One region of the Luteibacter sp. 3190 genome, then DNA from elsewhere that is predicted to be linked to it. Evidence: predicted binding sites of a transcription regulator. Region 1 holds the regulator's gene; the other holds the start of a gene.
What was found. Region 1 encodes sigma-54, which starts transcription at its own class of promoters, with help from an activator protein. Its sites were predicted from a motif close to TGGCACGNGCNTTGC; they were not measured.
Positions count from the first base shown of each region.

Region 1 (3,399 bases):
CCGCGTCAGGTGGCCGCGCGGGCCTCGCGGACCTCGGCGTTGTGGTGATCTTTAAGCTTTTCCTTGTGCTTCTTCAGCTGGTCGGCGAGCTTGGCGATCATGGCGTCGATCGCGTTGTAGAGGGTGTCGCCTTTCTTGTCGTCGTCGAGCCGGGCGAGACCGTCGGCATGAAGCCGGGTGCCGGCGCAGTGGAGGGTGCCGCTGGCCTTGTGCTCGTTCTTGTCGACGGAAAGCACCACGTCGAGGGCCTTGATGTTGTCGAAAAGGCGTTCGAAGCGACCGATCTGCTGTTCCACGCGCTCACGCAGGGCGGGGGTGATCTGGATGTGCTGGCCGCTGATCTGGATTTGCATTGACGCCTCCTACTTGCTGAGGGTGCCGCCGTTCGGCGACGAGATCGGAACGACACGGTGCCGTTCCTCGAGCCTTGAAACGTTGGGACCGTTCTCCTGTGCCGAGGTTCCCGGTCACCGTCAATGGGCGCGGACGCGTTCGCTGGAACTGGGGATACGCATCGCTTCCCGGTACTTGGCTACCGTACGTCGGGCGACCTGAATGCCGCGTCGATGGAGTTCCTCCGCGAGCGCCTGGTCCGAGAGGGGGCGGCGCGCGTCTTCCGCCGTGATCAGTTTGCGCAGCATGGCCTGGATGGCGGTGGCGGACGCGCTGCCGCCGTCTTCCGTCGCCACGCCGCTGGAAAAGAAATGCTTGAGTTCGAACGTGCCGCGCGGCGTATGCATGTACTTGCGCGTGGTCACGCGGGATATGGTCGATTCGTGCATCCCGACCTCCTCGGCCACTTCGCGCAGCACCAGCGGATGCATGGCTTCGGGACCGTAGTCGAGGAAGGCGCTCTGCCGGCGCACGATCACGTCGGCCACCTTCTGCAACGTCTCGGCGCGCGACTGCAGGCTCTTCAGCAGCCAGCGGGCTTCCTGAAGCTGGCCTTTCATCCATGTCGCGTCGTCGCCGCGCGCGCGGGCGATGAGGTTGCAGTAATGCTGGTTGAGGCCGAGCCGCGGCTGGGCGTCGGGATTCAGGCTGACCTGCCAGCGCCCGTTCTCGCGGCGCGCGTAGACGTCGGGCGCGACGTACTCGACGGGCGTGGCGTCGAGGGCCGCGCCGGGCCTGGGATCGAGGCTGCGGATGAGGTTCGCCGCCGCGGCGACGTCGGCCTCGGGTGCCTTGAGCTTGCGGGCGATCTTCGTGCGGTCGTTGCGCGCGAGCAGTTCCAGTTCTTCGTTGACGATGCGGATCGCGAGCTCGCGATGCGGCGTGTCGAGCGAGAACTGCGACAGCTGGCAGTCGAGGCAGTCGCGCAGGTCGAGGCTGGCGATGCCCGTGGGATCGAAACGTTGCACGCGCTGGCGCACGGTTTCGATCTCAGCGGCACGTGCGCCGAGTTCCGCGGGCAGGGCGGCTTCCACCGCTTCGACACCGTCGCGCAGGTAGCCGTCTTCGTCGAGCGCATGGATGATCGCGGTCGCGATGGCGTGGTCGCGCGGCGAGAACTGCGAGAGGTTGAGCTGCCACTCCAGGTGCTGCTGCAGGCTCTCGGGCGCGGCGTTCTGCGGCTCGAAGCCGTCGTCGTCGACACCGCCAGCGCGCGACGGGGCGCCGGCATAGTCTCCGGCCTCGCCGTGGAACCGGTCGTCGTCCCAGTCGGGCGCGAGCTCTTCGGAAGGCGCCGCGGTGGATTCGTCGTCGTCCTTGGAGGCCTTCTTCGGGACCTCGTCGCGGGGCGGCGTGTAATCGGCGGCCTCGAAGCCCTCGTCGTCGGCCGCGTCCGCCTCGGATTCGGCATCTTCGGCGAACTCCAGCAACGGGTTGCTTTCCGCGATCTGGCGGAGTTCGGCCTCGAGCTCCAGCTGCGACAGCTGGAGCAGGCGGATGGCCTGCTGCAGCTGAGGTGTCAGCGTGAGCTGCTGGTTGAGGCGAAACTGAAGTCCGGGTTTCATGCCTGCGACGCGTGGGGTTCCCGATCCATCCTAACCCCTGTTGGCCCCCGCAAACCAGCGCCTCGGCGAGCTATTCCCAAGGTGGGGTAGGACGGGGCGTCAGATCCGGAACTCACGTCCCAGATACACTTCCCGAACCTTTTCGTCCGCGAGGATGTGCTGGGGCGTACCGCGGGAGAGGACTTCGCCGTCGTTGAGGATGTACGCGCGGTCGCAGATGCCGAGTGTTTCGCGGACGTTATGGTCCGTGATGAGCACGCCGATGCCGCGCTCCTTGAGATGGCGCACGATGCGCTGGATCTCGCCCACCGAGATCGGGTCGACGCCCGCGAAGGGTTCGTCGAGCAGCATGTAGCGCGGGCGGGCGGCCAGCGCGCGGGCGATTTCGACGCGACGCCGCTCGCCGCCGGAGAGACTGATGCCCTTCTGCTCGGCGATGTGCGAGATCTTCAGCTCGTCGAGCAGGCTTTCCAGCTCGTCTTCCCGCTGCTTCTGCGTCATGCCGTCGCGCAGCTCGAGTACGGCCAGGATGTTGTCGGCGACGCTGAGTCGACGGAACACCGAGGCCTCCTGCGGCAGGTAGCCGATGCCGAGCTTCGCGCGGGCGTGCATGGGCAGGCCGGTGATGTCCTGCTGGTCGAGCTTGATCTGGCCGGCGTCGGCCTGGATCAGGCCCACCACCATGTAGAAGCAGGTCGTCTTGCCGGCACCGTTCGGGCCGAGCAGGCCGACCACCTCGCCTTCGCGGATGGAGAACGCGAAATCGCGGACTACCTGGCGTGCGCGGAAGCGCTTCTGCAGGCCTTGGGCTGAAAGCATGGGTCAGGGCTTCTTCGTGTCGGACGCCGCGGGCTTCGCGGGTGCGGCCGCGGGCGTGGTGTTCTTGGGCTGGAAGGTCATGTGCACGGGGGCGCCGCTATTGCTTTCGCCCGTCATCGTGCTGTCCTTCGTGTTGTACGTGAGCTTGTCGCCATCGGCGGTGCCCTTGACCGGCTGGTCGATGTGCGCGTTGCCGGTGAGCACCGCGTAGTCCTCTTCGACCTTGTAATCGACGTTGTTAGCGCGGCCGTGCATCCAGTTGCCGTCGTCGTCCTGCTGCTGCATGGTCGCAGGGCCGCCGTCGACGATGACGCGCTTCACGGAGTTGTCGTCGTTGAGGTACACGGTGGCCTTGGCGCCCGTCACCTTGAGCGTGCCCTGCGTGATGATCACGTTGCCCGTGTAGATGACGATGCCCTGCGGCTGCTGCTTGCCGTCGAACGACTTGGCGTCCACCTGGACCTGGGCGTTGCGATCGGACTGCTTCGCCGCGACGGGCAGGGCGGCCAGCATCCCGGCGCCAAGCACGACGAGAAGGGCCTTAGCGCTTGCGCGGCTGATACGTGCTGTGGACTGCATCGAGGAGCTCCAGGTGCTTGCTGTCGAGATTGGCGCGCATGCC
Region 1 is NZ_JAVDUO010000006.1:71,404-74,802, reverse strand. Features, by position in the region: gene raiA (ribosome-associated translation inhibitor RaiA) at 6-353, opposite strand; gene J2X58_RS18445 (RNA polymerase factor sigma-54) at 474-1,958, opposite strand; gene lptB (LPS export ABC transporter ATP-binding protein) at 2,058-2,777, opposite strand; gene lptA (lipopolysaccharide transport periplasmic protein LptA) at 2,781-3,305, opposite strand; gene lptC (LPS export ABC transporter periplasmic protein LptC) at 3,319-3,399, opposite strand, start outside.

Region 2 (3,399 bases), on a different contig from region 1:
CAGCGAGACGGTCGAGCTGGCCTTCGCGGGGCTCGTGCCGGTCGTGATCTTCAGGTCGGTGAGCGAGCTCATGTCGAAGCCGCCGGATGCGGTCGGCGGATACGCCTGCACGTACTGGCCCGTGGCCGTGACGATGTTGCCCTTGTCGTCCGGATGGAAGTTGCCCGCTCGCGTGTACGAGTAGCCGGAACCGTCGCGGATCGTGAAGAAGCCCGCGCCGCTGAGCGCGAAATCGTACGAGTTGCCGGTCTGGGTGTTGTTGCCGTCGCTGAACTGCTGGGCGATGTTCGTCAGGCGGACGCCGCTGCCGGCCGCGTTGGCCGAGAGGTTCTGTCCCGCCACCGAGTAGACCTGCGAGAACTCGGCGCGCGAGCCCTTGAAGCCGACGGTGTTGACGTTGGCGATGTTGTTCGCGGTGACCTCGAGGTCGGCGGACGCCGCGTTGATGCCGCTAAGGGCGATATCGAAAGGCATGGTGGATTCCTCGCTGTACTTACAGGATTTGCGCGATCTGACTGAGCAGGGCGCCGCCGTAGCCGGCCACCTGCAGGTACGTGCCGTCGGTGCCCGAAGCACCGACGCCTTCCACCTTGCCGCGAACGAACGTGTCGATCGCGGTTCCGCCGGAAGTCGCGGAAAGCTGGTAGACGCCGTCGGCGAGCTGCGTGCCGTCGTCGGACTTGCCGTCCCAGGTGAACTTGACCAGGCCGGCGTCCGGCTGACCGAGCGACATCGTGCGGACGACGTTGCCCGCCTGGTCCTTGATCTGCACGTTGACGTACGTGCCCGAGTTGCCGACGTTGACGGCGCCGCCGAGCGTGCCATCCGTCAGCTTCGCCGCCTTCGACGGCACCAGCACCTCGGTGCCGACGAGCGACGCCGCGCGCACGAACTGGTCGCCGCTGAGGTTGCTCGCCAGCGAGTCGAACGACTGCTGGAGCTGCTGCGTCGCGGCCACCTGCGAGAACTGCGCCAGCTGGGCCACCGTCTGGGTGGCGTCCATCGGCTTGGTGGGGTCCTGGTTGGTCATCTGGGTGACGATGAGCTTGAGGAAATCCGACTGGCTCAGGGTCTGCTGCTGGAGCTGGCTGGACGACGAGGCCGCCGCGCTGCCACTACCGATGGAATCGACTGCCATGGGTTGGTCCTTACTTGCCGAGGTCGAGCGTCTTCTGCATGAGCTGCTTGGCGCTGTTCATGACTTCGACGTTGTTCTGGTAGGAGCGCGACGCGGAGATCATGTTGACCAGCTCGTCGACCGGGTTGACGTTGCTCGAATAGACGTAGCCACTTTCGTCCGCGAGCGGATTGGAGGGCTCGAAGCGCGACTGGATGGGCGCCTGGCTTTCCGTCACCCCCATCGTGCGCACGCCCGCGTTCTCCATCTGGCCGTTGACCTGCTGCTGCACCGCGGAGAACAGCGGCTGCTTCGCGTGGTAGGCGGCCGCCTCGCTGCTGGCGACGCTGTCGGCGTTGGCCATGTTGCTGGCGGTGGTGTTCAGGCGCGCGGACTGCGCGGCCATGCCGGAGCCGGCGACGTCGAAAATCTTGATCAGGCTCATGAGCTGCTCCCCGTGATCGCAAGACGCATGGTGTGGATCTGGCCGTTGATGAAGCCGAGCGAGGCCTGGTAGTGGATCGCGTTGGCCGCGAACTGCGCCTGCTCGACCTGCGTGTCGACGGTGTTGCCGTCCATGGTGGGCTGGGTTTCGACCCGGTAGGCCATGCGGTCGGCGTCGGCGAGGGCCATCGCGGGATTGCCGCCGATGTGCCCCGACGAGGTCGCGGTCATGGGCAAGGCATTGCCCTCCACGGCGCCGGTCGCGGCGGCCATCACCTTGCGGAAGTCGAGGTCGCGGGCCAGGAAGCCCGGCGTATCGGCGTTGGCGAGGTTCGAGGAGATCACCTCGGCACGGCGCTGCCACAGGCCCAGGGCCTGCGCGTGGACGCCGAACAGCGAATCGGGTTTGTCGAGCATGGGTCCTGCCCCCTCGTGACCTTGGCGAAGAGGCAGGAGCAAGTCGCGTGCCATGCATGCGACGGCCACGAAAAACGGCGCCGTGGCGCCGTTTTCCGGGATCGGGGAGCGGGGTCGAACCGACTGGCGCCGGAATTCCGACGCGCCGTACGCGCTGTGACGACGGTGATCCGTCGCCCGGCGATCAGGCCGGGAGCAGTTCGAGGACGGTCGTCGCCAGGATGTCGGGCTGGAACTTGGCGATGAAGCGGTCGGCGCCGACGCGGTCGACCATCGCCTCGTTGAACACCCCGCTCAGGGAGCTGTGCAGCAGGACCTTCAGATGACGCAGCTGCGCGTCGTCGCGGATGGCGCGCGTGAGGGCGTAGCCGTCCATCAGGGGCATTTCGATGTCGGACACGACCAGCGCCACGCGCTCGTCGACCGGACCCATGGCCAGGGTGCCGAGCACGTCCAGGCCTTCACGGCCGTCCTTCGCCACCACGCACTCGAGGTCCATCTTGCGGAACAGGTCGACCAGCTGCGTGCGTGCCACGAGGGAATCGTCGACCACCAGCACCCGGCGATTGCGCGCGTGCTGGACCACGGCGGCCTGCTGGATGCGGTCCGAGAGCTCGACCGCCTGGGGGTCGACGCTCGCCAGCACCTGCTCCACGTCCACCACGGCGAGTAGGTCGCCATCGAGCCGCGTGACGGCGTTGACGCGGGCGCCGTAGCCCAGCGCGGCGGGCGGCGCCGTCATGTTGGCGCCGTCGACGTGCACGATGCGGTCCACGTCGGACACCAGAAAGCCCTGCACCGAGCGATTGAACTCGGTCACGATCAGGTGCGCCGTGTCCACCGCGGCGAGCGGGGGGTACCCCATGGCGGCCGCGAGGTCGATCACGGGAATGGTGTTCCCGCGGTAGTCGAAGCTGCCCGCGACCAGCGCGTGCATGCTCGGCATGCGCTCCAGCCGCGGCCGGCGCAGCACTTCGCGCACCTTGAAGACGTTGATGCCGAAGGCCTGGCCGTCGCCCAGGCGGAACAGCAGCATCGCCACGCGGTTGTGCCCGGCCAGGCGGGTGAAGGTTTCGACGGTGTCGAGGAGCGGTCGGGCCATGGCTGCGCGGCGTCTGCGGATGGTGTCGCGAACCGTATCGGCCAGCCGGCGCGTTTCTGTAGCCGGGCCGTGGCATGTGGATTGCATGGCTCAAGATGTCACGCCCCCTGACGATCTATTGGGGCGACCACTAAAACAAGCGAAAGCGAAGCCATGACCCTCCTCTGGAGCCAGCACGTCCGTCTCATCGCCCACGCGGCCGCCAGCGGCGACGCCGCGCGCGTCCGTGCGCTGTCCGCCCAGTACCCGGCGGCCGCCAGCGCGCTCGGCGCGCTGCTCAAGCCCGCGGAGCCGCGCACGGTTGCCGCGACCACGATCC
Region 2 is NZ_JAVDUO010000001.1:2,140,637-2,144,035, forward strand. Features, by position in the region: gene flgE (flagellar hook protein FlgE) at 1-474, opposite strand, end outside; gene J2X58_RS09695 (flagellar hook capping FlgD N-terminal domain-containing protein) at 494-1,138, opposite strand; gene flgC (flagellar basal body rod protein FlgC) at 1,149-1,562, opposite strand; gene flgB (flagellar basal body rod protein FlgB) at 1,559-1,978, opposite strand; gene J2X58_RS09710 (chemotaxis protein) at 2,163-3,080, opposite strand; gene J2X58_RS09715 (methyl-accepting chemotaxis protein) at 3,234-3,399, shown strand, end outside.
Region 2: flgB (flagellar basal body rod protein FlgB) is a predicted target of sigma-54. The motif match lies at 2,017-2,031, and genes of this name have one in related genera.